2 regions of the Arthrobacter sp. P4_H3 genome follow, and region 1 is predicted to be linked to the other one. Evidence: riboswitches for the same ligand, from Rfam matches in the RefSeq annotation. Region 1 holds a riboswitch; the other holds the start of a gene.
The links. Region 1 has a riboswitch for glycine ahead of gcvP (aminomethyl-transferring glycine dehydrogenase). Riboswitches for the same ligand answer to the same signal wherever they lie in the genome.
Positions count from the first base shown of each region.

Region 2: another riboswitch for glycine. It lies ahead of gcvP (aminomethyl-transferring glycine dehydrogenase); the one in region 1 lies ahead of gcvP (aminomethyl-transferring glycine dehydrogenase).

Region 1 is NZ_JBFUKK010000035.1:3,112-18,306, reverse strand. Features, by position in the region: gene AC1DRE_RS24530 (DsbA family protein) at 1-859, shown strand, start outside; tRNA gene AC1DRE_RS24525 (tRNA-Thr) at 1,021-1,094, shown strand; gene AC1DRE_RS24520 (hypothetical protein) at 1,184-1,534, opposite strand; gene AC1DRE_RS24515 (hypothetical protein) at 1,678-1,899, shown strand; gene AC1DRE_RS24510 (DUF4193 domain-containing protein) at 2,055-2,357, shown strand; gene AC1DRE_RS24505 (AMIN-like domain-containing (lipo)protein) at 2,669-3,211, shown strand; gene AC1DRE_RS24500 (APC family permease) at 3,311-4,900, opposite strand; gene AC1DRE_RS24495 (agmatine deiminase family protein) at 4,931-5,956, opposite strand; gene AC1DRE_RS24490 (nitrilase-related carbon-nitrogen hydrolase) at 5,953-6,987, opposite strand; gene AC1DRE_RS24485 (Dps family protein) at 7,180-7,659, shown strand; gene AC1DRE_RS24480 (MFS transporter) at 7,802-9,448, opposite strand; gene AC1DRE_RS24475 (TetR/AcrR family transcriptional regulator) at 9,517-10,056, shown strand; glycine riboswitch at 10,207-10,305, shown strand; glycine riboswitch at 10,307-10,456, shown strand; gene gcvP (aminomethyl-transferring glycine dehydrogenase) at 10,508-13,360, shown strand; gene gcvT (glycine cleavage system aminomethyltransferase GcvT) at 13,372-14,532, shown strand; gene gcvH (glycine cleavage system protein GcvH) at 15,081-15,195, shown strand, end outside.
Region 2 is NZ_JBFUKK010000015.1:4,523-19,717, reverse strand. Features, by position in the region: gene AC1DRE_RS18045 (mannitol dehydrogenase family protein) at 1-175, shown strand, start outside; gene eda (bifunctional 4-hydroxy-2-oxoglutarate aldolase/2-dehydro-3-deoxy-phosphogluconate aldolase) at 168-803, shown strand; gene AC1DRE_RS18035 (GNAT family N-acetyltransferase) at 845-1,330, opposite strand; gene arfB (alternative ribosome rescue aminoacyl-tRNA hydrolase ArfB) at 1,393-1,815, opposite strand; gene AC1DRE_RS18025 (TetR/AcrR family transcriptional regulator C-terminal domain-containing protein) at 1,878-2,513, opposite strand; gene AC1DRE_RS18020 (NAD(P)-dependent alcohol dehydrogenase) at 2,676-3,710, shown strand; gene AC1DRE_RS18015 (NCS1 family nucleobase:cation symporter-1) at 3,890-5,374, shown strand; gene AC1DRE_RS18010 (D-arabinono-1,4-lactone oxidase) at 5,477-6,772, opposite strand; gene AC1DRE_RS18005 (aminobutyraldehyde dehydrogenase) at 6,801-8,330, opposite strand; gene AC1DRE_RS18000 (purine-cytosine permease family protein) at 8,435-9,892, opposite strand; gene speB (agmatinase) at 9,889-10,893, opposite strand; gene AC1DRE_RS17990 (PucR family transcriptional regulator) at 11,128-12,621, shown strand; glycine riboswitch at 12,698-12,796, shown strand; gene gcvP (aminomethyl-transferring glycine dehydrogenase) at 12,932-15,195, shown strand, end outside.

The DNA.
Region 1 (15,195 bases):
AGCAGAACGCACTGCCGAGGCCCGCGAGAAAGCCCGTGAGATCCGTGAGGCGCAGCTGAAGAAGGACAAGCGCAACAAGCTCCTCATCGGCTGGGGCATCGTGGTGGCCGTTGTGGCCATCCTCGCCATCGTTGCCCTGGTGGTCAGTTCCAACATCCGGAACAACGCTCCGGTCGCGGACGAAGGTCCCACGCCGGCCAACGGCAACATCCACGGTGGTGTGACGCTGCTGGCCAACTCCGAGGTTGCCAAGTCCGACCCGGCGACGGTCAACGCGAAGGACGTTCCGGCCAAACCGGAAACACCACCCGCCGAGGTAACGGCTCCCGGCGCCGAGGCCGAAGCGGGCAAGCCCGTGAAGGTGGTCGTCTACATCGACTTCATCTGCCCCGTCTGCAAGCGGTTCGAAACCACGTATAACGAGCAGCTGACCAGCCTCCGCAACGAAGGCAAGATCTCCCTGGAGTACAGGCCGCTCGGCTTCCTGGACCAGCAGTCCACCACCAACTACTCCTCCCGCGCGGCCAACGCCGCAGCCTGCGTGGTCAACGAATCGCCGGAAAAGTACTCCGACTTCCTGAACATGCTCTTCGACAAGCAGCCGGCCGAAGGCAGCGCGGGCCTGTCCGATGACGAGCTGAAGAAGATGGCCACCGACGTGGGTGCCAAGAGCATCGATTCCTGTGTGGAAGAGAAGAAGTACCGGCCATACGTCAAGGTGGTAACGCAGGAAGCTGCGGCCATCGGCGTGAGCGGTACTCCGACCGCCTTCGTGGACGGCAAGCAGTGGGGCAAGGGCGACTCCGCCAACACCGACCTGATCCCGTTCATCCAGGCCGCCATCGACGCCAAGGGCTAGCAGCAGCCTCGCCCGCGCAGCAGTTCAGCGGCCCGGTTCCGGAAGTATCCGGAACCGGGCCGCTGCCGTTTTTACCGCGGGGGCGTCCTTGGGCTAACCTTATCTAGCACCGCATCCAGCACCGCCCGGTGCGCCTGATCCTTCAGGCAGAAACAGGGCACGCCTCCTTAGCTCAGTTGGCCAGAGCACCGCTCTTGTAAAGCGGGGGTCGTCGGTTCGAATCCGACAGGGGGCTCTGCGCAACCCCTCCTTTCCGGCAAGTCCGCCTGGAACGGAGGGGTTTTTCATGCCCGGCGCTTTCGTCAAGTGCACCCCGGCCCTCGCCTACGAGTCGTCGTCTATCTTCCCGAGCAGGTCCTTGGCAGCCTTGGCGATTTCATCATGGTCATATTGCGCCGCGCGGCTTTCCAGGGAAACCACGGCACAACGGTGGACCTTCTTGAAATCGCCAAAAGGAAAACTCACGCTGCCCTTGGTACCTTCGGACTCGTCCGGGTCGAGGCCCAGATGCCACTTGGAGAACTCTGAGAAGCCGTGCTTTTCGATGAAGGCATTTTCCTGGTCAGCCGACGGTGCATGCTCGCTCCAGTCGTCCCGGGTGTCGCGGACAACTTTCCCGTCCTTCACGAGCCTGCGGGCGTGATCCAGGGCCTTCTTGTTGAGCTTCGTGGCCATGTCATACCTCCGGGATCTCGGATGTGTTGTCCCTCAAGGCTAAAACGGCCGATCACGGGCCGCCAGAGCCCCGGCCAACAGATGTAACGCCGCGGAGACTGCGGCGAAACGTGCCCACAACATGACCCGCCTACCTTGGGCGTATGACAACACGCCTGCCCGCACGAATAGCCTCCTGGTTCGAGGCGCGGCCCATGCCGGCCGCAGCGCCCGGTCAGGACCCCAGCGCCTGGGAACAGGGCAATGCGGCCATCGCCGATGTGACCAGGTGGGGCTGGCTCCCGGCACTCAGCGGGGTGTCCATCGCAGCCGAGCATGCCGCGAGGGCACACGGCCAAACGGCCGGTGCGGCCGGCGAGGGCTAGCCGCCGGACTGCTCTTCACGGCCTCCGGTAGGACTGCGTGGCGACGTAATTTGTCGGGTTGGGCACACTTTGCCTCAACTACCGGCATAATGACCTAAACTGCTTCACTGAGGTGCCTGAAATGGCGCTGCGCAGCAACGAAAGTGAACCACGCAATGGCTACCGATTACGACGCCCCACGCAAGACAGAAGAAGAGTCTCCCGCTGAATCGCTGGAGGCCCTTCAGGCGTCCCGCAGCGGCGGAGCCCAGACCGCCGTGATCGACGTTGACGAGAACGACACGGCCGAGGGCATCGACCTTCCCGGGGCGGACCTTTCCGGCGAAGAGCTCACGGTCACTGTTGTTCCCGAGCAGTCCGACGAATTCACCTGCTCCTCCTGTTTCCTGGTCCGTCACCGGTCCCAGGTTGCACGCGAAAAGAACGGCATGAAGTACTGCCGCGACTGCGAAGGCTAGGCACCTTTCCGGCGCGCCACAACTCCACAGCAAGGCATAACGAGGCGTCGGCAGCCCGAAAAGGGCGGCCGGCGCCTCGCTGCATCCGCAGAGTTAACTCCACCGCCGTCGTCGTTATCCGACATCACGGAACCACGCCCATAATCCCCCCGAAGGGTTCCGAACGGCGGGAAAACCACCACCGCAAACATCGTCCCGTAACCTGCGCCAGGGCTGGCTAACAGTTGGGCGCCGAAGGGATTTCGACCCTCGTTTTTGCCGGCGCCGACTCCTACGCTTGAGGTATCTCATCACTTCCGAGGGTGGCTCAAATGAAGAAATTTCAAGTATGGCTGGCGGCAATCCTGATGGCAGCCGGACTCGGCCTTGTGGCCCCGGCGCCGGCATCCGCCTCCTACTGCGGGCTGGTGTGGGGATCGCTGGAGAAATCCGAGGCGGCCATGAGTACCGGAAAGGTCACCGACGTCCGGACGGGCCAGCACTACTGCTTCGACCGCCTGGTGGTTGACCTCAACGGGCCCGTGGAAGGCTATACCGCACGGTATGTCCCCACAGTCGTGCAGGACGGTTCCGGGCTCCCGGTTCCCCTGCGCGGACGGGCATTCCTCCAGATCACCGTCACTGCGGCGGCTTATGACGACGGCGGCAACTCCACGTACAACCCGGCCGACAGGAATGAACTGACCAACGTTGGCGGCTACCAGACCTTCCGCCAAGTGGCCTGGGCGGGGAGCTTCGAAGGGTACTCGACCATCGGCCTTGGCGTTCGTGGACGCCTTCCCTTCAGGGTATTCACCCTGGACGGGCCGGGGGCAGGATCACGCCTGGTGGTAGACGTTGCACACTACTGGTGACCTGCACCAGCAAAACGCACTGCAGGCCCCGCTCCGGATCGTCCGGGGCGGGGCCTGCAGCCGTGTGGGTCCTTTTAACACAGTGGTTGCGGGGATCCCTTACTCGGGCACCACCAGGGCCGGGGTGTCCTTGCGGATGGTTTCGCCGCGGAAGAACCCGGGCCGGAGCCTGGCCATGATGAGCATGAACACGGCGCCGAGGGCGAGGATGCCGACGCCGAGGATGAACACCAGTCCCACGCCGAAGATCTCGGACCCGCTGCCGAACTCCGGCGCCCAGCTGTCTGCCGCCGTCTGCAGGAAAACCACCAGGAGGCCCAGTCCGCCCAGCAGCGGACAGAGCAGCCGCAGCATGAAGTGCCGGAAGCTGCTGAACACGCTCTCACGGAAGTACCAGACGCACGCGAATGCCGTCAGCCCGTAGTAGAAGCAGATCATCAGGCCAAGCGCGAGGATGGTGTCGTTGAGGACGTTTTCGCTGACCACGTGCATGATCGCGTAGAACCCCGCCGAGAGGACGCCCGACGCGACCGTGGCGAAGCCCGGCGTCGCAAACTTCCTGCTCAGGTGGCTGAAGGGCTTGGGCAGGGCACCGTAGTGGGCCATGGCCAGGAGGCTGCGGGACGGCGAGGTGAACGTGGATTGCAGCGAAGCCGCCGAGCTGGACAGGACGGCCAGGGACATCAGGATGGCGAAGGGGCCCATGATGGGGGAGGCCAGCGCCGTGAAGATGTTGGCGTGGTTCTCCTCGTTGTTCAGGCCGACGCCCTCGGTGCCCACCCCGGCGAACATCATGGTTGCGATGGTCACCAACAGGTAGATGCCCAGGACCACGACGGCGGTGAGGGTGCCGGCAATGCCTGCGGTCTTCTTGCCGTTGGCCGTTTCCTCGTTCACGGTGAGGCAGACGTCCCAGCCCCAGTACACGAAGATGGACAGCGAAATCCCGGCGGCAATCTGCCCGAAGGTTTCGATCTTGGTGACGTCAAACCATTCCCAGCTGAACGGGATGGAGGTTTCCGAGGAAGACCAGTTGGCGAACGCCATGGCGACGAACAGTCCGAGCACCAGCAGCTGGAATCCCACCAGGCCGTACTGCACGATCTTGGTGGTGTGCAGCCCGCGGTAGCTCACCCAGACGGCAAGCGCCACGAAGACAAAGCACGTGGCCACGTTGAGGGGCTTGTTGGCGGCGAGGTCGGCCAGTTCCGGCGTCCCCGTGAGCTGGGCGAGGAACAGGTAGAAAAAGTCCACCGCCACTGCGGCCAGGTTGGACAGCACGATGATGTTCGCCGCGAGGAGTCCCCAGCCTCCCATCCAGCCCACCCAGGGGCCGAACGCCTTGGTGACCCAGGTGAACGTGGTGCCGCTGTCCGGCGAGTCAGCATTGAGCTCCCGGTAGGCCAGGGACACCAGGATCATGGGAATGAAGCCGATGAGGAAGATGACAGGCAACTGCAGCCCGGCCTCGTTCACCGTGGGCCCGAGGGCGCTGGTCAGCGTGTAGGCCGGGGCAATCGTTGAAATGCCAAGGACGACGACGGCGAGGAGGCCCAGCTGCCCGCCCTTCAGTCCCTTTCCGGTGATGCCGTGCGGCGTGCCCGGCGCGTCAGCGACGGCGGAACTTGCGCCGGCTGCCCCGGCGCCGGCTGTGCCGGTCTCGGAGCTGTTGCGGATGGTTTGGGTCATGTCCGTCCCTTTCTGGGAATCATCACGGGTCTAGGAAGCAGCAGGCTGCTGCTGGGTGATGCAGTGGATGCCGCCGCCACGCGCGAACAGCTCGCGGGCGTCGATGCCCACGATCCGGCGCCCGGGGTAGGCATCGGCAAGGATCCGAAGGGCCTTTTCGTCGTTGGGGTCCGAGAAGGTGCAGGCGATGACCCCGCCGTTGACCACCAGGTGGTTGATGTAGCTGTAGTCCACGAATCCCTCGTCGTCCGTGAGCACAACGGGTGCGGGGACTTCGATGATGTTCCACTCCCGGCCTGCCGCGTCCCGCGTAGTGGAGAGGAAACTGATGATCTCGCGGCTGACCTCGTAATCGGGATGCCCGGGGTCCTGCTGGGAATGGACAAGCAGCGTGCCCGGGGAGGGGATGGCAGCCACGATGTCCACATGGCCCCGGGTTCCGAACCGCTCCGAGTCCCTGGCCAGGCCGCGGGGCAGCCAGACGGTGTGCGTGGCGCCGATGGTCCGGGCGAGCTCGGCCTCCACATCGGCCTTTGACAGTCCGGGGTTGCGGCCCGGGTCCAGCTGCACGGTTTCGGTGACCAGCACGGTGCCCTCACCGTCCACGTGGATGCCGCCGCCCTCGTTGACCAGGGCCGAGGAAAGGTGGCGGGCTCCGGACCGGCCGGCGACCTCCGCGCCGATCAGCGAGTCCTTGTCCCAGCGGGCCCAGTCCTGTCCGCCCCAGCCGTTGAAGACCCAGTCGACCGCGCCGAGGCGCCCTGCTTCGTCCAGCACGAACGTCGGGCCGATGTCCCGCATCCAGGCGTCGTTGAGGTCCGCGGTGAGAACCTCAACGGCCGGATCCAGGTAGCGGGCGGCGGTGTCGACGTCGTCGGGGGTCACCACCACGGTGACCGGCTCAAATTCGACGGCGGCATTGGCGACGGCGGCCCAGACGGATCGCGCTGCGTGGGCTTCTTCTGCCGTGTCACCGAGGGTGTACCCCCCGGTGGGGAACGCCATCCAGATGCGCTCCTGCGGCGCCGTCTCGGCGGGCATGCGCCACCGGCTCATGCGGTCACCTCGTGGTAAGTGGGTGCTTCGCCGCCCAGCGGCTCGCTGCGGCGGACGGGTTCCGTGAGCCGGCCGTAAGTGTCGGGGCGCCGGGTAGCAAGGAACGGGAAGAGCGTGAGCCAGTCTTTGCGCTGGTCCAGGTCCAGGTCGGCGACGAGGACGGCGGATTCGTCGCGGGGAGCCTGCGCCAGGATCCGGCCGTAAGGGTCCGAGATGAAGGAGGAACCGTAGAAGTTCAGTGTCCCCTCACTTCCCCAGCGGTTCGGCGCCACCATGAACAGGCCGTTGGCGATGCCGTTGCCGACGATCACCTGCTGCCAGAGCGGCTGGGTGTCAAAGTCCGGGTGGTCCGGTTCGGAGCCGATGGCCGTCGGGTACACCAGGATTTCCGCGCCGCCCAGGGAATACAGGCGCGCGAGTTCCGGGAACCATTCGTCCCAGCAGGTGGGCATGCCCAGCCGGGCGCCGCCCAGTTCGGCGGGGGAGTGGACCTCGTAGGCGTCCTCCCCGGCCGGGCCCTGGCGGAAGAACTTGTCCTCGTAGTAGCCGGCGGTCACCGGGATGTGGAGCTTGTGGGTTCGGGCCAGCAGTTCACCCTCGGGGGACACCAGGATGGACGTGTTCAGTCCCAGGCCATCGTCGGAGCCGTCCGGGTTCTCCGCACGCTGGTACAGGGAAGCATGGATGCAGATGCCGTGCCGGCGGGCGGCCTCAGCGGCGAAACGGAACGTGGGGCCGGTCAGCAGCTCCTCGGCGAGGTCCGACGGGCGGGGGCGTGCGGCCCAGGGGCGTGACGTGTCGTTTTCGGGGAGGGTGTCCGCCGGGTAGCGGGAGAGCGTGAGTTCCGGCAGGAAGACAACGGTGGCCCCCAGCCGGGCTGCGCGTCCGATGCCCTCGTCCAGTTCTGCGCGGAGTTCCGCGGCGTCGGCGTGCCAGCGGTGCTGAACCACTCCGATCCTCAGCGCAGGACGCGCCGAGGGCTGGGTCCGCGCGAGGGAAACAGGCGGGGTAAGGCAGGTGATTTCAATCATGGTGAATACTCCAGTGAGACGGCGGTCACTAAATGAATGACGTTCATTTAGTATCCATGCCATGCCGCCGCATGGCAAGGGAAAAATGAACAAACATCATTTTGTTAAGCCCGGCGCGAGAATCGGTGGCGCCGCTGTGGCGGCTGGGATAGTTTCGGATTACCCGAGAAACCGCTGACACCAGGAGGATCAATGAAGGCATCACCGACGCTGACCAATAATCTGCAGGCTGTGCTCGCGGACCTGATTGAACTGCACATCCAGGGCAAGCAGGCGCACTGGAACATCGTGGGAACGAACTTCCGTGACCTTCACCTGCAGCTGGATGAAATCATCGACGCCGCACGGAACTTTGCCGATGACATGGCCGAGCGCATGCGCGCGCTCCATGCCCTGCCGGACGGCCGCAGTGCCACCGTGGCGGAAACCACCAGCCTCGCCCAGTTCCCGCAGGGCCTGATCAGCACCAAGGACGCCGTTGACCGCATCGTGGCCGCACTTGAGGCCGCTGTGGGCACCATGCGCAAGGTCCACGACGAGGTTGATGAGGAAGATCCCACCACCGCGGACCTGCTACACGAGTTCATTGCCAAGCTCGAGCAGTACGCATGGATGGTGGGCGCGGAGAACATGAAGGCCTCGGCCAGCGTGACCACTCCCGACAGCAAGTAACCCCGGCGGCACACTAACGCCGCAGGGAAGACGGTTGCGACGCCCTTGTTCGCCCGCAGCCGCCAGGGAGGCCCGGCACCGGATCATCCGGCGCCGGGCCTCCCCTTTGCCCGGCCGGCCTATATCGAAAAGGGAAGAGGGGCTACTTCGCCTTGGGTACTCCGCGGAGTACGACGGCGACCAGGACCGCGGCCCCTGCCATCAGCCCCAGCGCAATGGACGCCGTCACGTGGACACCCGAATCAAACGCCACCCGGGCGGCGGACGTCAGGGCGTCCGCCAGCGGGGCCGGCAGCGAGTGGGCCAGCTCGACTGCCCCCGTCAGCGTCTCGCGGGCCTGGGCGACGTCGTGGGCGGCACTGCCGGTCCCGGACATGCTGATGCCCTCCGGCAGAACCAGGTTCCGCTGATAGGACGCAGTGAGGATCGAGCCAAGGATGGCTGTGCCAAGCAGTGAGCCAATCTCATAGCCTGTTTCCGATATGGCGGCTGCCGCGCCCGACTTTTCCGGCGGGACAGCCCCCAGGATCAGGTCGTTGGAGATGGTTTCCGCCGCGCCCACACCTAGGGCAAGGATTAGGAGGGCGCCCAGCAGGAGGGCCGGGCCGCCTGAATGATCGCCAAAGGCCACCACGAAGTAGCCTGCCGCGCTGAGCGACAGGCCCCCGGCAACCACGAAGCCGGGCCGAACCTTCCGCACCAGCGGCACCACGAGCAATCCGGCGGCCACGGTGGCAATCAGGGCCGGGATCATGGCGATTCCGGATTCCGTCGGGCGCTGGCCTTCCAGCAGCTGGAGGTGCTGGGCCAGGAAAAGAATGAAGCCGTTGAACGAAAACAGCGCCAGGACGTTGGCCGTGATGGCCGTGCTGAAAATCCTGTTCCCGAAGAGGCTCACGTCCAGTAGCGGGCTCAGGAGTCTTTTCTGGCGCCGGACGAAGACGTAGCCCATCAACAGCCCGAAGGCGATGATCGCGGCGGGTGCGACCCCGAATCCCTCCGTGGCCAGCGACTTGATGCCGTAGACCACGGGAACCATCGTCAGCAGGGACAGGGCGATGCTGGCGATGTCCGCCGTGCCGGGCCGCGGGTCCCTGGACTCGGGAATGAAAACAGGGCCGAAGGCCAGGATGGGCAGCATGATGGGCACTGCAACCAGGAGGATGGCGCCCCACCAGTACTGCTCCACGAGCCAGCCGCCGAAGATCGGGCCCAGTGCGGCACCACCCGAGAATCCTGCCGCCCAGATGGCAATGGCAAGCCGCCGCCGGTTGGGGTCCGGGAAAATGTTGCGGATCAGGGACAGGGTGGACGGCATCAGCATCGCACCGAAAAAGCCCAGTGCCGCGCGTCCGGCGATGAGCCATTCCGCGCTGGGAGCGAAGGCGGTGGCTGCCGACACCGCGGCAAAGCCCGTGCTGCCGATCAGGAGGAGCCGGCGGCGGCCGATCCGGTCGCCAAGACTCCCCATGGCCACGAGGAGCCCGGCGAGGACCAGCGGATAGGCGTCCACGATCCAGAGCAGTTGAACGCCGCTGGGTTCCAGGCTGCGGGCGATCGCGGGCAGCGCGAACGTCAGGGCGGTGTTGTCGACGGCGACCAGCAGGACCGGAAACATCAGCAGCCCGAGGGCAAGCCATTCACGTCCCGGCTTCGGGGCGCCAAGCTGCCGGCCGGTCGGCTGTGGGCCAGTGGGCTGCCGGCCGGCAGGCTGGTGCGCGGCGCGGACGGAAGCGCCGGCGGCGAGGTCCTGCGTGGCCGGCGTCGAAGGTGAGGAGAAGGTACCCATGTAATAACTGTACCGTCTGGACGGTATAGTTAAGAAATGAGCCCGGGCCACCGGGCATGATAGGAACCATGGCCAGAAAACCTGTTGCACGCGAGGCCGTGCTGGACGCCTTTGAATCCCTCCTGATTGAAGTGGGTGAACGCGCCGCCACCCTGGATGCCGTGGCGAGGCGGGCCGGCGTTTCCAAGGGCGGACTCCTGTACCACTTCCCGAACAAGGAGGCCATGATCTCGGCGCTCCTGGAGCGCATGGACCGGCTGGTCGCGGAGGATGTTCAAATCATGGCCAACGCTCCTGAAGGGGCGGCGGTTCACTTCATCAAAGCCTCCCTCTGGGCAGACACTCCGCTGGACCGGGTCTTCGTGGCCGCCACTAGGCTGGCCGAAGTGGCCCACGAGGAAACGCTGCATCGATTCGCTGCCGTCCAGGGCGCCTGGCTGGGGCTGCTGGCAGGGGACGTCGGCCCGGCGATGGCCAAGGCCGTGCTCTACATGGGCGATGGACTGTATTTCAATGCCATGCTCGCCAGCGGTCCCGGTGCCTCGCCGCCCGAAATGAGCGGCGACGTCGACAGTCTCCTGGCCGCCGTCGAACGCCTCCGCGGCTGAGCGCCGCGCGGCTGCCGAACCCGCCGTTCAGGCCCGCCGCTCCGGAGGTTCGTAACGCGGCGCCGGCGTTGTCCCTGGAGTTTGCAGACGCGTCTCCGGCGTAGGACAATGGACGCTGTGACTGTTGTCACCGCAAACTAAATATGCCTTTGATCTGCGGCGGGAGAGTTCTGCAAGTAGGTACAAGCAGGCGCCGTAGGAGCAAATCCTCCCCAGGAATCTCTCAGGCCCATGTACCGCCGCGGCAAGGCAACTCTGGAAAGCAGCAGGCTGTCCGTCCCGCGTCCCAACCCTGTTGAGACGCGGAACGCTGACATGCTGTGCTCACCGACGGTGCAAGCGGACCCATGCGAAAGCACGGCTCCGCGGAAACTCTCAGGTCCAATACAGAGTGGGGAGGAACCCGAATCGATGTGGCGTACCCTGCGCCGCCTTAGTTATGGAGTTCCTTGTGACTGTCAATTCAGCCTCCACTTCCTTCGTTGACCGCCATATCGGCGCGCGCCGCGAAGCCGACGTCGACGCGATGCTCAAGGCTGTCGGCTACGACACCGTTGACTCGCTGGTTGACACGGCCGTTCCGAAGGATATCCGGCAGGAAGTCGCCCTGACGTTGCAGGACGCCCTGAGCGAGGTCGAGGTACTGGCCGAGCTGCGCAAGCTGGCTGCCAGGAACAAAACGGCAGTACAGATGATCGGCCAGGGCTACTACGACACGGTGACCCCGGCAGTGATCCGCCGCAACATCCTCGAATCCCCGGCCTGGTACACCGCCTATACGCCCTACCAGCCGGAAATCTCCCAGGGCCGCCTTGAGGCACTCCTGAACTTCCAGACCATGGTCCAGGACCTCGTGGGCCTGCCCATCGCCAACGCCTCCCTGTTGGACGAAGCCACCGCCGTGGCTGAAGCAGTCCTGATGATGCGGCGTGCCAACAAGAACAAGGCCGCCCATGACGGCAAGACGGTCCTGGACGCGGATGTCCTGCCGCAGACCATCGCCATCGTCAAGGGCCGTGCCGAGGCGCTCGGCTTCGAGGTTGAGGTGGCGGACCTCTCCAAGGGACTGCCCGACGGCGTCATCAACGGCATCGTGCTGCAGCAGCCGGGCGTTTCCGGCCGTGTGTTCGACCACGCCGCCGTTATCGCCGCCGCGAAGGAACGCGGCGCGCTGGTCACCGTGGCGGCCGACCTGCTCTCGCTGACCCTGATTACCCCTCCGGGTGAGCAGGGCGCGGACATCGCCGTCGGCTCCACCCAGCGCCTGGGTGTGCCGCTGTTCTTCGGCGGCCCGCACGCCGCCTACATGGCCGTCCAGAAGGGTCTTGAGCGTTCCATGCCCGGCCGCCTGGTGGGTGTGTCCAAGGACAACGCCGGCACCCCGGCCTACCGCCTTGCCCTGCAGACCCGCGAGCAGCACATCCGCCGCGAAAAGGCCACGTCCAACATCTGTACCGCACAGGCGCTACTGGCCATCGTCTCCTCGATGTACGCCGTCTACCACGGCCCTGACGGACTGAAGTCCATCGCCGAGACCGTCCACCAGAACGCGCGCACCCTGGCGGCCTCCCTGCAGGGCGCAGGCCTTGAGATCCTGCACGGCAGCTTCTTTGACACCATCACCGTCCGCGTCCCGGGCAAAGCCGCCGACATCGTCGCCGCCGCCGAAGCCAAAGGCATCAACCTGCGTGGCATCGATGCAGACACGGTCGGCATCTCCGCTGACGAAACCACGACCCCGGAAACCGTCGCCGCCGTTGCCGCCGTCTTCGGCGCCGAGGTTGCCTCGGACGACGCAGGCTTCGCCCTCGACGCTGCCGTCGAGCGTTCCTCGGACTACCTGCAGCACCCGGTTTTCAACACACACCGCTCGGAAACCCAGTTGCTGCGCTACATCCGCAAGCTCTCGGACCGCGACCTCGCGCTGGACCGCACCATGATCCCGCTGGGTTCATGCACCATGAAGCTGAACGCCACCGCCGAGATGGAAGCCATCTCCTGGCCGGAGTTTGCCTCCATCCACCCCTTCGCCCCGGACTCCCAGACCGAAGGCTGGCGTGAACTGATCGAAGGCCTGGAAGCGGACCTCGCGGAGATCACCGGCTACGACCAGGTTTCCATCCAGCCGAACGCCGGCTCGCAGGGCGAGCTCGCGGGCCTGCTGGCGATCCGCGGCTACCACCTGTCCCGCGGCGATGACCAGCGCAACGTCTGCCTGATCCCGGCCTCGGCGCACGGCACCAACGCCGCGTCCGCCGTCCTGGCCGGCATGAAGGTGGTCGTCGTGGCCACCGCAGCCGACGGCACCATCGACCACGCCGACTTCCAGGCGAAGATCGAAACCCACAAGGACGTCCTGTCCGCGATCATGATCACCTACCCGTCCACGCACGGCGTATACGACGCCGACGTCCGCGAAATCTGCGACTCGGTGCACGCGGCCGGCGGGCAGGTCTACGTTGACGGCGCCAACCTGAACGCCCTGGTGGGCCTGGCGCAGCCGGGCAAGTTCGGCGGCGACGTGTCCCACCTGAACCTCCACAAGACCTTCTGCATCCCGCACGGCGGCGGCGGACCGGGCGTCGGCCCGGTTGCGGCCAAGGCCCACCTTGCGCCGTTCATGCCGGGCGATGCCAACAAGGCTGCCCACGAAGACGGTCACGGCGTGGCAATCTCGGCGTCGCGCTTCGGTTCCGCCGGGGTGCTGCCGATCTCCTGGGCCTACGTGAAGCTGATGGGCGGTACCGGCCTGACCGACGCCACCAAGTCCGCGCTGCTGGCGGCGAACTATATCGCTTCCCGCCTGAACGAGTTCTTCCCGGTCCTGTATACCGGCGAAGGCGGACTCGTGGCGCACGAGTGCATCCTGGACCTGCGTGCCCTGACGGCCAAGACGGGAGTTACGGCGGAAGACGTGGCCAAGCGCCTCATCGACTTCGGCTTCCACGCCCCCACGCTGGCATTCCCGGTTGCCGGCACGCTCATGGTGGAGCCCACCGAGTCCGAGGACCTCGTGGAGATTGACCGCTTCATCGATGCCATGATCACCATCCGCCAGGAAATCGACCAGGTGGCCAACGGCGACTTCACGGTGGAGAACTCCCCGCTGCGCAACGCACCGCACACCGCGGCCGCCGTCGTCTCCTCCGACTGGAGCCGCGAATACCCTCGCGAGCAGGCCGCCTTCCCCGTCCACCACCTCAAGCAGGACAAGTACTTCCCGCCCGTGGGCCGCATCGACGGCGCAGCAGGGGACCGCAACCTGATCTGCTCCTGCCCGCCCATCGAAGACTTCGAAAACTAAGGATTCCCGCGATGACTGAGAACTACACAGCACTCCACGAAGAGCACAAGAAGCTCGGCGCTTCCTTCACCGACTTCGGCGGCTGGCAGATGCCCCTCAAGTACAGCTCCGAACTGGCAGAGCACCACGCCGTCCGCAAGGCCGCGGGCATCTTCGATCTCTCCCACATGGGCGAAGTCTGGGTGACCGGCCCCGACGCCGCGGCCTTCCTCGACTATGCCCTGGTGGGCAAGATTTCGGCGATGGCCGTCGGCAAGGCCAAGTACTCGCTGATCTGCAACGAGGACGGGGGCATCATTGACGACCTCATCACCTACCGTCGGCCCGCTCCGGCGGAGGCCGGACAGGACAGCACTGACAGGTTCCTCGTGGTGCCGAACGCCGGCAACGCCAAGGTGGTGGCCGATGCCCTGGCTGAGCGGGCTGCAGGCTTCGACGTTGTCGTCGACGACGTGTCGGCCGCCACTTCGCTGATCGCCGTCCAGGGTCCCAAGGCCGAAGGCATCCTGCTCCGCCTGGTTCCCGCGGCGCAGCACGAGCTGGTCACCGGCCTGAAGTACTACGCCGCCGTCGAGGTTCCCTTTATGGTGGCCGGACGCAGCACCGACCTCCTGCTGGCCCGCACCGGTTACACCGGTGAGGACGGTTTCGAAATCTTCGTGGAGAACGCCGACGCAGCCGCCCTCTGGCAGGCCATCGTCGCCATCGCGGATGAAGGGGAACTGACGCCTGCCGGCCTGGCCTCCCGCGATTCGCTCCGGCTGGAAGCCGGCATGCCGCTGTACGGCAACGAACTCTCCATCGACGGCGACCCGTTCGCCGCCGGACTGGGACCCGTCGTCGCGCTTTCCAAGGAAGGCGACTTCGTGGGCAAGGCGGCACTGGCAGCCAAAAAGGAAGCCGGTGCAGGATCAACCAGCGGCCGCAAGCTTGTTGGCCTCAAGGGCCTCGGACGCCGTGCCGGCCGGGGCCACTACCCGGTCCTCAAGGACGGCAACGTCGTAGGCGAGGTGACCTCCGGCCAGCCCAGTCCGAGCCTCGGCTACCCGGTCGCGCTCGCCTACGTCGATGTCGAGTTCACCGAACCCGGCACCGCCCTGGACATCGACCTCCGGGGCAAGGCGGAGCCGTTCGAAGTCGTCGCACTGCCTTTCTACAAGCGCCAAAAGTAGCGCCGGCTGTCGGCGGTTCGCGGCTCCGGTGCCGGCACCGTTTGGCCCCGTCGGGGCTGACATCCTCCGCGTGCTCGGTCGCGTGGACGCCCGCTGGGCGGACGTGACGCTCCCTTAGACGCACGCTTCCGGATGCCAGCTCCGAAGGGGGCCTCTGGCCAGCTCACCTTTTGAACTACCGCTAAGACAGGACTGCCGCCCCGTTCCGGCGCTTTCGTCAGCCAAGGTGCTGGGGGATGGATGGCCTGCCGTGGGTTGGCTTGTCCTACCGGCACGTCGACAAGCTCGATCATTGGGGGTTGAGCTTGTTGAAGCCGTTGGCGCCAACGTGGAGCTAGGACCTATTGATTTGAAAGCCAGGTTTCTTTTCGGAGAAAGCACTGGCACAAAGCGGCGGGGAAGTGGATTCCGGAAGCGTGCGTCTAAGGGAGCGTCGCGTCCGCCCAGCGGGCGCCAACGCGACCGAGCACGCGGAGGATGGCGCGTCCCGCCGCGATACCCAGCCACCATTGATTTAGCCCACTAGTTTCAAGAGCAAAGGAAAAAACATGGCAAAAGTTGCCGTTGAACTGCAGTACTCCGACGAGCACGAGTGGGTTGCGCGCGAGGCCGGGAACGTTGTGTCCATCGGCATCTCCGCCGTGGCCACGGATGCCTTGGGCG
Region 2 (15,195 bases), on a different contig from region 1:
CCTGCCGGCGACGCGCACAGCGGCAACCGTGGTCCCGGCGCTCCTCGGCTGCCGCAGCATCTTCGACGGCGGACTAGCGGCACACCGGGGGTTCGCCGACCTCCTCATCCACTGGTACCGCGTCATCGACACCCACGGGCTGGACGGCCTGAGAAATGAGATCAACCATGGCTGATGCCACCGGCCTCCTGCGCGTTTCACCTGTCATACCGGTCGTGACCATCGATGACCCCCGCGACGCTGTTCCCGTCGCCCGGGCACTGGCCGACGGCGGCGTCGGCATCATCGAACTCACCCTGCGGACGGAGAAGGCCCTCACCTCGCTTAAACTCATTGCGGACGAGGTGCCGGACATCCTGGTCGGTGCCGGTACTGTCCTCACTCCGGCCCAGGCCGATGCCGCCGTGGCCGCCGGAGCCCAGTTCCTGGTCAGCCCCGGCGTCACCCCTTCCCTGTTGGAGCATATGCTGACGCTCAGGGTGCCCCTCCTGCCGGGTGTTGCCACCGTAGGCGAGGTCATGCAGGTCCTGGAGCGCGGGCTGACCGCCATGAAGTTCTTCCCTGCCGGACCAGCGGGCGGTCCGGAGTACCTCGCCGCGATCGGCGCACCCATCCCGCAGGTCCAGTTCTGCCCGACAGGTGGCGTCAGCCTTGGCTCAGCAGCCACATATCTCGCGTTGCCGAACGTCTCCTGCGTGGGCGGCAGCTGGCTCACACCGCGTGGGGCCATCGAAAACGAGGACTGGCAGCAGATCACCAGGCTCGCGCGTGAAGCTGCTGGACTGACGTCGGCCCTCGGCTAACCGCCGTTCTGGACGGCGGCAGCGGGACGCTGACTATTAAGTCAGTCTTTTGCGCCGAGACGGAGTTCCATGAAAACGCTGTTTGGATCGAGGGCGTAGCCGGCAAAGGGTGGGCATTCGGTGAATCCGTTGCGGGCATACAGGCGCCGTGCGGGAGCGAAATACTCCCCGGTTCCCGTCTCAAGATAGATGCGCCCATAGTTCCGGCTCCGGGCTTCGTCCAGGATGTGCCTGAGCACGAGGGTAGCGACGCCGCGCCCCCGCGCATTTGCCGTGGTGCGCATGGACTTGATTTCGCCGTGCGTCTCGGAGCTGTGCGGAGAATTGGGGATTTTCAGCGCGCCACACCCCAGGAGCTCGCCTTCCTCTCGGGCGGTCCAAAAAGTGATCGACGGTCCGGACAACGCTGAATGGTCCAGCGCGTGCACACTTTCGGCCGGCGTGGTCGCAAACATGTCCGCCAGGTGCTCGCTCAGGAGTTGGTGGACGTCCCTGCGTGCGGGGTCATCGTGGGCTATGTGAATCATCGCCTCTAATTTACTGGTCCAACCAGCTGAGCCGAAAGTCAGGCGGTGCGCGCCGGACGGTTCTACTCGGCGGACGGCCGCTGTCGTTGCCGTTTCGTCGCGGCCCGCTGTTCTTTTGCGGCCAGGCGACGGCGGTTCGAGCCCCGGGTGGGTTTCGTTGGCCGGCGGGGAGCTGCTTCGGGAGCGAGACCCTCCGCCACGAGAACGGCGAGCTTGGCCAGGGCGATTTCGCGATTGCGCAGCTGCGAGCGCTGCTCGGAGGCGGTCACGGTGATTACCCCGGCGATGAGTCGCCGTCCCAGACGCCTGAGCAGCATCAGCCGCTGGCCGTCCGAAAGCACCGCGGAGTCGCCAACGTTCCACGAAAGCTCCACGCGGCTGTCCGAGGTATTGACGTGTTGACCGCCAGGCCCGGACGAACGCGAGAACCGCCAGCCGAGTTCCGACGCGGGAATCGTGAGGGCAGGCGAGACTTCCAGATCCATGCCACCAGCGTTGCACGATATGGCGGGGATTCCCTACCCCCACCGGTTCGCCAACAGCGCTGCTATTCCGTCGGGTCTGAGCCAGTGGCTTCAATCGACCGGCTGAGACCGTCAAGAATGAGCTCGAGCCCGAAGCCGAACTCATCCCCGAAATCATAGCCGGGCTTGAGCACGTGTTCCATGGCAATCTCCACCATGTGTGGGTATTCGCCGGTCGAAAAGCGCTCAAGGATCGGCGTCGTGATCTCGGCGGCGGTGTCACGGCCGTCAAACGGCAGGGCGGCTTCCTGAAGGGCGAATCCGTAGATGTAGCTGTCGAGCAGGGCGTAGGCGTGGGCTGTCAACTGAACGGAAAAGCCCGCTGCCCTTAGTGTGCCCAGGGTTGCGTCGTGATGGCGCAGTGTCGCCGCGCCGGGGGAGGTGCGGCTTTCGAGCAGCCCGACCGCCCACGGGTGGCGTTTGAGCGCTTCGCGCATCCCGTGCGCCCTAAGGGTCATTTCCTCCCGCCAGTCGCCCGCGGGGGAAGGCAGTTCGATTTCGCCGAAAACGAGGTCCACGATGCCGTCCAGGATCTCGTCCTTGTTGGCCACGTAGTAGTAGAGCGACATGGGCTTGGTGCCCATTCGCTGGGCCAGCGAGCGGATGGTGAGCGCGGCGATTCCCGACTCATCGGCGAGGGCCAAGGCACATTCGAGCACTCTCTCCTGGCTGAGTGGAAGTCGCTTTTGGGGGACTGGCGGCGTAGTGGCGGGCACTGAAACTCCTTGGCCATAGCGGTTTAGTACATTGTACGATACTCTTTTTGGTACAGCGTACGAATGCGTGTGCTGCCTACTCCAAAATGTTTGAAAGGAACGGCCATGACCTCTGGTCAGCAAGCTCAGGAGACTCCTCGTTCGGGCGGTCCGGAAGCGCCGGAGGTGCTCATGCGGGCCATCGTGCAGGAGGCCTATGGCTCGGCTGATGTCCTGCACATGGCCAGGATTCCCAAGCCGACGATTGCAGATAACGAAGTGCTGGTCCGGGTCCACGCGGCAGGACTGGACCGGGGGACCTGGCATGTCACCACGGGCCTGCCCTACGCGCTGCGTCTGGCCTACGGCATCCGCGCCCCCAAAGGCCCTGTTCCGGGGCTGGATTTGGCCGGCACCGTGACGGCCGTTGGGCCGGCCGTCACCCGGTTCGGCGCCGGGGACCAGGTCTTCGGCGTCGGGAAGGGCCCCTTCGCCGAGTATGCCCGTGCCCGCGAAAGCCAGCTCGCCCGCAAACCGGCGAACATCAGTTTCGAACAGGCCTCGGTGGTCCCGGTGTCCGCGTGCACCGCCCTGCAGGCCCTCCGCACCGCCGGACAAATAACGCCAGGGCAAAAGGTGCTGGTCCTTGGCGCCTCAGGCGGGGTCGGCAGTTACGCCGTGCAGCTCGCGAAGGCGGCAGGGGCCGTGGTCACCGGCGTCTGCAGTACTGCCAAGATGGACCTGGTGCGCACCCTTGGCGCCGACCACGTCATCGACTACACCAGGCAGGACTTCGCCGACGGGGCCGAGCACTACGACCTGATCCTGGACATCGCCGGCAACCCCACCCTGTCACGCCTCCGCCGGGCGCTCACCCCCACCGGCACGGCCGTCATCACGGGCGGCGAGGAAGGCGGGTCCTGGACGGGCAGCATGGACAGGCAGTTGCGCGCGCTCGCACTGTCCCCGTTCATCCGTCAGCGGCTGACCATGGTCTTTGGCACAGAAGGTTCAGCTGACCTCGAACACCTCGCCGGACTCCTGGAGGAGGGAACCCTTGTGCCCGCCATCGACCGCACTTACCCGCTGGAGCGGGTGCCCGACGCCATGCGCTATTTCGACGCCGGAAAGGCGCGCGGGAAAATCGCGATCACCATCTAAGCGGACACCCCACTTTGTAGGACCAGCGTGCGCTGCACCACAGCGGCCAACGCCCGAGTAGTCTGTTTCCCCAACGCCAAGCTGAGTATATTGGCACCAATGGATGCCCTGCGGAACCAATGCCGGCAGGAGCTTCCAGCTTAGGCTCAGCGTGTGAACGTTTGGGAAATGAGGATCAGATGTCCCACCCAATTCCGCAGGGGGCCAGCCCCCGTCTGTATAACGAGGACCTGGCACCGGCCGAGCACCGCACGTGGGGTTTTTATTCGCTGTTTGCGATGTGGATGTCGGACATTCATTCGCTCGGCGGGTATACCTTCGCTGCCGGCCTCTTCGCGTTGGGCCTCGGTGCTTGGCAGGTGTTCCTTGCGCTGGTGGCGGGGATCCTCATTGTTTTTGTCCTGATGAACTTCTCCGGATATGCAGGCCAGAAGACGGGAGTTCCCTACCCCGTGCTGGCCCGGGTTTCATTTGGAACTTTCGGCGCCAACCTGCCCGCCCTGCTTCGTGCCCTCGTCGCGATCGCCTGGTATGGCATCCAGACATGGCTGGCCTCCCGTGCGGTCATCATCATCGCCCTCAAGATCTGGCCTGACCTTCGAGGCCTGACTGAGAACAATTTCCTCGGCGAGTCCACCCTGGGCTGGCTGGCGTTCGTGTTGATGTGGTCGCTCCAGCTTCTTTTGCTTCGAAACGGTATGGAGACCATCCGGAGGTTCCAGGACTGGGCCGGTCCGGCCGTCTGGGCAGTGATGGGCCTGTTGGTCGTTTACATCCTGATCAACGCGGGTTGGAATATTTCCCTCGACCTGCCCGGCGGGCAGGCCAAATGGGGTGTCACGCACGCCTTTTTCGCCGCCGTGGCGCTGACGGTGACGTACTTCTCCACCCTGATGCTCAACTTCTGCGACTTTTCCCGATTCGCACCATCCCGCAAAGCAGTGCGCACGGCGAACCTATGGGGGCTTCCAGTCAATTTCATCGCGTTCTCCGTGGTCTCGGTCGTTGTCACCGCCGGAACCTTCAAGGTGTACGGGGAGTACATCTACGACCCGGTAGAGATCGTTGGGCGGATCGACAATATCTGGGCGCTCCTGCTGGGCGCAGTCACCTTCGCTGTCGCAACGCTGGGAATCAACGTCGTGGCAAACTTCGTCTCGCCGGCCTACGACCTCGCGAACGCCTGGCCGTCGCGGATCGATTTCAAGCGCGGCGGCCTGATCGCCGCGATGATCGCACTGATCATTACGCCCTGGAACCTGTTCAACAGCCCCGTCGTGATCAACCTTTTCCTTGGAGGACTGGGAGCGCTGCTCGGGCCGCTGTTCGGGATCATTATGGTGGACTACTACGTGCTCCGGAAGCAGCGCGTGCTGGTTCGGGACCTGTTCAGGGAACAGGGGTACTACACGTATACAGGAGGCTGGAACCAGAAAGCGGTCATCTCGTTTCTCGTCTCGGCCGTCCCGGCGGTGGTCTTCGCCCTGGTTCCCGTATTCGGCGCCTTCTCGGCGTTCTCCTGGTTCATCGGAGCAACCGGGGCGGCCACGGTGCACTACGTCATCTCGCGCAACGACACGAGCCTGGCCGAATCCATCACCGCCGCTGCCGCCGAAGAAGCCGACCCGGGCGCACCCTGGACACAGGTTCCGCAGACGAGATGAGCCAAAGGCGGCCGGCGGCTGGGTGCACAGTCCCACGTCAGATCGACGGCCCGTGAGTATGCCCCCGAGCACGGCTCGGGGGCATACGCGGGGAGTGCTGATTTAGCCTACAAGGGCACGGGTGTGGTCGTTGAGGAAGATTCCGCGGGGGTCGAACTCGCGGCGTATTTGGATGAAAGTGTCAAGTTCCGGGTAGAGACGTTCCAGGCGGTTCCTGGTCATGAAGTGGATCTTGCCCCAGTGCGCACGTGGCTCAAATTCCTGTAGCAGCGCATCAGCCTCACGGAAGAAGGGCCAGTAGTCGGTTCCGGGCTTGGTAGTCAGGGTGATGACGGTACTGTCGCGCCCTTGGAACTGTGACATGTAGGCGTCGTCGGCCTTCACCCAGCGGACCTCGACAGGGTATTTCTGGTCCGGGTGCCTGGTGCGGATCAGGTCCTGGATGGCCTCCACGGCGGCCAGGCCATCTTCGCTGCGTACGAAGTACTCGAGTTCGTGGAACTGCGTGGTGAAGCCGCCGGGATAGATCCGATATGAACGATCCAGCCGGGCGCCTTCCGTACCTGAAATTTCACTCTCATCGTGGATCTGCGCAACGTTGTATCGCTTGGTGTAGCTGCGGTCCGCCATGCCCTGTCCCGGCGAACCCGGAAGATCCAGAAGTTCGCAGGAATCGTCGTCCGGGCACCAGAGGTACGAGTAATGACGGTTCGCGTCGAGGTCGGACTGCCAACTGGCTGCAGTCTCCGCCCACGTGGGATACGTGATCCGTTCCTGCAGGTAGTAACTGTCTTCGACCGCCAGTTCGACTTCCAGGAAGATCCCGAGGGTACCCAGGGCGACCTGGGCGGCCCTGAGTTCGCGGAGCTGCCCCTCGCCGATTTCGACGATTTCGCCGTAGCCGTTGATCAGCCTCACCCAGCGCAGGTTGGAGGAGAAGCTACCCAGCTCCTTTCCGGAGCCATGGGTGCTGGTCGCCAGCGCCCCGGCAATCTGCTGCTTATCGATGTCGCCCTGGTTGCCCAGTGCCAGCCCCTGCTCCCACAGTGGGTCGCCGAAGGCGCTGATGGTGGTGCCCGCCAGGGCCCTGGCACGACGCCGGGCCTTGTCAGTTCCGGTGATGGCCGAAAGGGCCGACATGTCCATCAGGACGCCGCCCGTCTGGACCAGCGGGGAGGATGAATGTCCTGAACCGACCGCCCGCACGGGGAGGCCTTCGCGGATGGCGAAACGAACGGCGTCGAGCGCTTCCTGTTCAGTCCGCGGCCGGACGGTGAAGGCGGGCGTGGCGCTCTGGTTCCCGCCCCAGTTGGTCCAGGTGACCTCCGTCCCGAAGGGAGCGGAGGGAGTGGCCGCGCGTGCCGGGGAAGCATCGCGGGAAAGGTTCGTGGCGGTCATAGCTGATCTCCGATGCTCGTCTGCGCGCTTACGCGCCGTGGTTGATCATGACGTGCTTGGTGCGCGAGTAGTCGTCCAAGGCGTAGAGCGAGAGGTCGCGGCCGTAGCCGGATCCCTTGAAACCGCCCCACGGTACCTCGCAGGCCAGCACCAGGTGCGAATTGACCCAGACGGTGCCGAAATCGAGCTGCTTTGGAACCTTCAGCGACAGGCTCGAGTCCCGGGTCCACACCGAGGCGGACAGGCCGTAGGGGCTCTCGTTTGCCCGGGTGACGGCCTCTTCCGTGGAACTGAAGGTCTCGACCGTGACGACGGGACCGAAGATTTCGTGGGTGGCAATGTGCGCCCCGGCCGGCACATTGCTGATGACCGTGGGCTCGATGAAGTAGCCGGGGCCTTCCAGGGCAGAACCCCCGATGGCCACGTTCAGTCCGGCGGCCTTGGCCGCGGCCAGGGCTTCCTGCACGCGTTCGAAGTGCGGGCGCGAAATCATGGGACCGATTTCCACGTCGTCGCCCGCCTGCGGAGCTCCGACCACCAGCGTGCTGACTTCGCGCACCAGGTGCTCGGTGAACTCCTCGGCCACTGACTCGTGCACGAGCACGCGGCAGGCCGCGCCGCAGTCCTGGCCGGCATTCCAGAACCCGGCATTGCGCACCCCGGCCGCGGCCGCACGGAGGTCGGCATCAGGAAAGACAACAACCGGAGCCTTGCCGCCGAGCTCCAGATGGACGCGTTTGACCGACCTGGCCGCGGTCTCCGCAACGGCCTGCCCGCTGACGACGCTGCCTGTCAAGGCAACGAGGGCAACGTCAGGATGCTCCGCGAGACGCTGCCCGACGGTCCGGCCCTGCCCCGTCACGACGTTGAGAATTCCATCGGGAATGCGTCCAGCCAGGAGTTCTGCGAGCTTCAGGGTGGACAGCGGTGTCTGCTCGGAAGGCTTCAGGACAATGCTGTTCCCTGCAGCAAGGATGGGCGCGATCTTCCAGGCGGCCATCAGCAGCGGGTAATTCCAGGGGGTGATGACGCCGACGACGCCCACGGGTTCCCGGAGTATGACCGAGGTGTGCCCGGTTGTGTAGTCACCACCGGCCATGGACATCAGCGTGCGCGAAGCTCCGGCCATGAAGCGGAACGTATCAATGGTGCTCGAGACGTCGTCCTCCGCGACGGTTCGCGGTTTGCCGGTGTTGGCTGACTCGATGAGTTCGAAGGCTTCCCGGTTGGCTTCGATGATGTTGGCGATAAGGTTCAGGACCTCGGAGCGTTCCTTCGGGGTGGTGGCGCCCCAGGACTTCTGGGCCGCCACGGCGGCGTCAACCGCAACATCGACATCGGCAGCTGTGCCTGCCTGTACGGACGCGATGACCCGCTCAGTGGTCGGGTCGACGACGTCGATAAGTTGGGTGGAGGACCCTGGGACAAACGATCCGCCAATGAAATGCCCGCCGGGCGGCAGAGGGAGCGGAAGTACGCCTGCAGGGCTGTGATCCTCGGGGCCGTGATCTGCGGGGGAGCGTCGGACAGCGAACTGTTCGGTGTGGGTGAGTGTCATGGTGTTTCGCCTTTGCTTTCTGCGCCGGTCGCGGCGCCGGGGGTGTTTGTGGGGTTCGGGGGTAAGCCCGTGTGTGGGGGTGCGGGGAGTTAGCCCGCGGTGCGTCAAATCAGTTCAGTTGCGAATGCGGGGGTCTGAAAGGGGGCGGCATCCGAGTTCTTTCGGAACAGACGGGCCGCGAAGTAGTACAGCGGGGCAACAACTGCCAGTCCGACGATCCAGGAGATGTCCACGCCGCCCATTGCCGCGGCCAGTGGGCCCGTGTAGATCGCCGTTGCGGAGAACGGCACCTGAATCAGGGCGCCTGCCAGGTAAGAGCCGATGGCGACCCAATTGAACCGTCCGTACACTCCGCCGTCGCGCTTGAAGAAGTCTTCCACCCTGTAGTCGCCGTGCCGGAGAAGGTAGTAGTCCACCAGGTTGATGGCCGTCCAGGGAACCAACACGTACATCAGGAAGGAGAGGAAGTTCGTGTAGAAGAGGATGAAGTTGTCGCGGGCGAACAGTGCGATCAGGACGGCAAGTGTGAAGAGGATCAGGGCCGCAACGCTTCGGGTCTTGGCGTGGGGCAACCAGTTCGGCTTGAACGTCTGGCCGATGGTGAGGCTGCACAGGACGCCGCAGTAAAGATTCATGGCGTTCGACGCCGCAACCCCGAGGCAGAAGATTCCGATGACAATCATGGTCCATGGCTGGAGAAACGCTCCCAGGCTGCCGACGATTTCAACGTTGCCGGCGTCGTTGCTCAACGTCGCGGCGAGCGTTCCCACCAGTGCGCCTAGGACCATGGGGAACAAGGTGCCCAGGACGCAGCCTGAGTAGGACGCCCAGAAGGCCGGGGCCGAGCCGGTGCCTTGGGGCATGTAGCGGGAGTAGTCCGAGACGTAAGGAGCGTAGGCGAGCTGCCACAGGGCTGATACGGAGATCGTGCCCATGAAGCCGACCCAGTTGAAGTTTCCCTGGTCCAGGAAGCTGGCCGGCAGTCCCTGGACGAAGAGGATCCAGGCGAAGGCCAGCAGCAGCGCCACACCGGCCACGACGCTCAGGAAGCGTGCATAGGCGTGAATGAGCCGGTAGCCGAAAATCGTGGCAATCACGCTGACGATGCCGATGATGATGATGCCTGCGTCAACACTGATTCCCGGGTTGACTGCGGCCATTGCTTCGCCGCCAAAGACGAGGTTCGCCGCGAAAAACCCGACGTACATGATCACCACAATGACAACGATCAGGAGTGCCCCGTACGAACCGAACTGGCCGCGGGTCTGGATCATCTGTGCCACGCCCAGTTGCGGGCCTTGGGCGGAATGGAGGGCCATGAAGATGCCACCGACGACGTTCCCAATGATGATTCCCACGATCGCGGGCACAAAGTGGAGGCCGAACACCGTGGTGGCGAGGCCGCCGGTCACGATGGTCATGATCATGATGTTGGAACCGAACCAGATGGTGAAGAGGTCCCGGGCTTTCCCATGGCGTTCGTCCGCCGGGATGGGCTGGATGGTCTTGTCCTCGAGCCGGGGTACTTCGGCCGAGGCGACGGGAGTTGTTCGAGTGCTCATGATGCGTTCCAGGATGCTGCTTGCAGTTCACGGACGGTGTTCGATTCGGCCTTGCTGCGGTTCACCATAAGGGCGAGCAGGTCGAAGACGAGGGTGGCCGCGGCGACGGTGGTGATGTCTGCATGGTCGTAGGCCGGAGCGACCTCGACGACGTCGGCGCCCACGATGTTGATGCCGTTCAGCCCGCGGAGAAGGGCCAGGAGTTCGCGGGAGTGGAGCCCGCCCATCTCGGGGGTGCCGGTGCCCGGTGCGTAGGCCGGGTCCAGGACGTCGATGTCGATGGAGACGTAGACGGGGGTGTCGCCGAGTCTCTCCTTGACCTGTTGGATGGCTGCCGGGACGCCGATGACGTCCAGGTCCGAGCAGCGGATGATCTGGAAGCCGAACTCGTGGTCGCGGAGGAAGTCGTTGCGGTCGTAGACCGGCCCGCGGATGCCGACGTGCATGGACATGTCTTCCACCAGGAGTCCTTCCTCGAATGCCCGGCGGAAGATGGTCCCGTGGGTGACCGGCTGGTCGAAATAGGTGTCCCACGTGTCCAGGTGGGCGTCGAAGTGCAGCAAAGCCACCGGTCCGTGGACCGTGTTCAATGCCCGCAGCATCGGGAGGGCAATGGTGTGGTCGCCACCGATGGAGATGAGCTTCTTGTCTTCGCTGATGAGGGGCAGCGCCTGTTCTTCGATTTCGCGGACCGCCCGTGTGATGTCGTAGGGCGTGCAGGCGATGTCGCCGGCGTCTACAACCTGGACTTCGTAGACCGGCTCGACGTCGAGTTCGGGGTGGTAGCCGGGGCGAAGGAGACGGGAGGCTTCGCGGACTGCGGCGGGACCGAAACGGGCGCCGGGCCGGAAGGAGGTCCCGCCGTCGAACGGTACACCGACGATGGCAATGTCGTAGTCCGGAACGCGGTCGATCTGGGGAAGCCTGGCGAACGTGCCGAGGCCTGCATACCGGGGGACTTTTGTTGCGTCGACGGGGCCGATGGGCTTGTGCGTTGTCATGCCTGGATCCTTCGGTTGCTGTGCAGCCGGGCGGTGACGCCGGCGGCGGTTCGGGGGAGGTGTTGGGTTGCTCGCCGTTGAGCGGGAGGTTGAGCGGGAAGTAAGTAATCCAATTCTTGGTGACGCGCGTCACGGCGTATAGCGTTAGATTGACTACAAATGGCCGAGGCTCTTATACATATGTCTATAAGCCTGTAGCGGGGCCGGAAACCAAGGATCTGGGAGCGCAATTCCATGGCTATTACAGTGGCCGAGCTCGTGGCGGAACCCCAGCTGGGACTCACGCTGCTGGCGGGATCCGCAGGCAGCGGCAACCGGATCACCTGGGCCCACACGTCTGACTTGCCGAGGCTGTGGGAATGGGTCACCGGCGGCGAGCTGATGATGACCAACGGCCTCTCCATCCCGGCCGATGCTGCCGGGCAGGTTGCGCTCGCCGAAGCGCTGGTGGAGGCGGGCGCCAGTGCCCTGGCCATCGGAGAGAAGATGCACGCGCCGGAACTGGTGCCGGAGTTCCTGGCCGCTTGTGAGCGGCTGCCGCTGCCGCTGATCAACGTGCCCTACCCGCTCCCGTTCATCGCCATCGCGCGAACGGTGGCTGAATCCTCCCTGCTGGAGGAATCGCGGCGGCTGCGACAGACCGCCCGGATTTACGATCTGCTCCGCACTGCCGGAGCATCCGAAGACCACATGCAGGGCCTCCTTGTGGGCCTCGCGGCTGAACTCGATGCAGAGCTGTTCGTCGTGGACAGGCGCTGCCTTCATCCGTGGCATCCGGACGGCCAGCCGCTGCCGGACTTCCTGCAGGCGGAATTGGCCCGGCTGACCGGGCGAATATCCCTGGCCGGGAAGAAGTTCCAGTGGCATCGGCTTCGGGACAGGCATGTGTTGATGATGGATATCCCCACACACGCCAATGCGCTCCTGGTGGTGCTCCCCAACGGCGAACCGCACCCGGACGCCGTCGTGCTGCTGCATGCGGCAACGGTACTGGGTCTGGAACTTTCACGAAAAGTCCTGTCCCTGGAAGGCCTGCACCGCCTGGCGAGCGAATTCCTGTTGCAAGCGGTCGACGGTCGCCTGGGAACGGCGGAACTGGAAAGCCGGCTCACGGCCTTTGATGTTCCGGCGAACGATTTCCTGATGGTTTCGATAGCGGCCGACGACGGCGAGCGGCTGGCTGACGTCCACGTCGAACTGTGGCGCCACGGCTTTCCGGCTGCCTGCCTGCGGCGCTTCAACACTCTTCATGTGGCGGTGTCCGCGGCGGTGACCGACGATATTCTGGTCCACTGTGCCGGTCCCGGGGTCCGGATCGGCATCAGCTCGCCGGCCTCTGCGCCCGGCATCCAGCGTGCGTTGCAGGAGTCGTTGTGGGCACTCGGCACGGCCAAGGGCAACGCCCTGAAGCTGTCCCGGTACGCGGAAGGTCCCTCCTGGCTGGGGCTCACGAGCTTCGAGGAAGGGACGGCGTTGGTGGAACGGCTGCTGGGCCCGATCTTCGCGTACGAACAGAGCCAGGAAGGTGATCTCATCGTGACGTTGAGGACGTACCTGGACACCCAGAGATCGTGGCAAAAGACCGCGGCGGCACTGTTCGCGCACCGGCAAACCGTCATTTACCGCATCCGGAAAATCAGCGAGCTGACGGGCCTGGACATGACCGAAACGTCCACGTTGGCCCAGCTTTGGTTTGCGCTTCAAATCCATGAGGCCATGCACAACTAGACGGGGCCTTCTTGCGCGGGCGGAGAGAACCCGCTATTCTGTGAACCGCGTCACTTCCGAGTGGCGCACACGCTTTTGATCTGCGGCGGGAGAGTCCTGCCGGTACATCCAGTCAGGCGCCGTAGGAGCAACTCCTCCCCAGGAATCTCTCAGGCCCATGTACCGCCGCGGCGAGGCAACTCTGGAAAGCAGTCCGGGCAACCGGGCTCACCGACGGTGCAAGCGGGCAATCATGCCGCGGAATCTCTCAGGTCCAATACAGAGCGGGGAGGAACCCACATCGTCGTGGCGCTCACAGGGCGCCTGAATCATGGAGTTCCTCTTGACTGTTCAATCAACCCCCACCGCCTTCGCGGACCGGCACATCGGCGCCCGGCGCCAGGCCGACGTTGACACCATGCTCAAGGCCATCGGCTACGACTCTGTCGACGGCCTGGTGGACGTCGCTGTCCCCGATTCCATCCGCCAGGAGTCTGCCCTGACGCTGCCGAGCGGCACGGCGGCGCTCAGCGAGGTCGAAGTCCTGGCCGAGCTTCGCCGGCTCGCGTCCAAGAACAAGACTGCAGTGCAGATGATCGGCCAGGGCTACTACGACACCCTCACGCCGCCGGTCATCCGCCGCAACATCCTCGAAGCCCCTGCCTGGTACACGGCCTACACCCCTTACCAGCCGGAGATTTCGCAGGGCCGGCTCGAAGCCCTGCTGAACTTCCAGACCATGGTCCAGGACCTGACGGCCCTGCCCGTGGCCAACGCGTCCCTGCTCGATGAAGCCACGGCAGTGGCAGAGGCCGTGCTGCTGATGCGCCGCGCCAACAAGAACAAGGAAGCCCGCGACGGCAAGACCGTCCTGGATGCCGACTGCCTCCCGCAGACCATCGCGATCGTCAAGGGCCGCGCTGATGCACTTGGCTTCGAGGTTGAGGTTGCCGACCTTTCCACGGGCCTGCCCGACGGCGTCATCAACGGCATCGTCCTGCAGCAGCCCGGCGTCTCGGGCCGCGTCTGGGACCAGTCTGCTGTCATTGCAGAAGCCAAGGACCGCGGTGCGCTCATTACCGTCGCGGCCGATCTCCTGGCCCTGACCCTCATCACTCCTCCGGGGGAGCAGGGTGCCGATATCGCCGTCGGAACAGCGCAGCGCCTGGGCGTGCCGCTGTTCTTCGGCGGCCCGCACGCCGCCTACATGGCTGTCCGGGAAGGCATGGAGCGCACGCTTCCCGGCCGCATCGTCGGCGTCTCCAAGGACAACGCGGGAGTGCCCGCCTACCGTCTGGCGCTGCAGACCCGTGAGCAGCACATCCGCCGCGAGAAGGCTACGTCCAACATCTGCACGGCACAGGCGCTGCTGGCCATTGTCTCCTCGATGTACGCGGTCTACCACGGCCCGGAAGGCCTGAAGGCTATCGCCGAAACGGTTCATGACCACGCCCGTACCCTCGCCACCACGCTCAAGACGGCCGGCCGCGAGCTCGTTTCCGAGTCCTTCTTCGACACCCTCACCGTCCGCGTCCCCGGCAAGGCCAGCAGGGTCATCACCGCCGCCGAAGCGCGCGGCATCAACCTGCGCGTCATCGACGCCGACACCGTCGGGGTTTCCGTTGATGAGACGACGACGCCGGAGGTCCTCTCCGCGGTTGCTGTCGCCTTCGGCGCCGGTCCGGTTGGCGCCGCGTCCGGGTTCGAACTGCCTGCCGCCGTTGTCCGCACGACCGATTTCCTCCAGCACCCGGTCTTCAATACGCACCGTTCCGAGACGCAGCTGTTGCGCTACATCCGCAAGCTGTCCGACCGTGACCTTGCGCTGGACCGGACCATGATCCCGCTGGGCTCGTGCACCATGAAGCTGAACGCCACGGCGGAGATGGAAGCCATCTCCTGGCCGGAGTTCGCCTCGATCCACCCGTTCGCGCCGGAGTCCCAAACAGCGGGCTGGCGCGAATTGATTGAAGGCCTGGAAGCTGACCTGACCGAGATCACCGGCTACGACCAGGTTTCCATCCAGCCAAACGCCGGCTCCCAGGGCGAACTTGCCGGCCTGCTGGCCATCCGCGGCTACCACCTGTCCCGCGGCGACTCCCATCGCGACGTCTGCCTGATCCCGGCGTCGGCCCACGGCACCAACGCCGCGTCCGCCGTCCTGGCCGGCATGAAGGTTGTTGTGGTGGCCACGGCCGCCGACGGCACCATCGACCACGCGGACCTGAACGCCAAGATCGAGCTGCACAAGGACGCACTGTCCGCCATCATGATCACCTACCCGTCCACCCACGGTGTGTACGACGCCGACGTCCGCGAAGTCTGCGACGCCATCCACGAGGCCGGCGGACAGGTGTATGTGGATGGCGCCAACCTGAACGCCCTGGTGGGCCTGGCGCAGCCGGGCAAGTTCGGCGGCGACGTGTCCCACCTGAACCTGCACAAGACCTTCTGCATCCCGCACGGCGGCGGCGGCCCGGGCGTGGGCCCGGTCGCGGCCAAGGCGCACCTGGCTCCGTTCATGCCCGGTGATGCCAACAGCGTTTCTTCGACGGGGACGGGTGTTGCCATCTCCGCGTCGCGCTACGGTTCTGC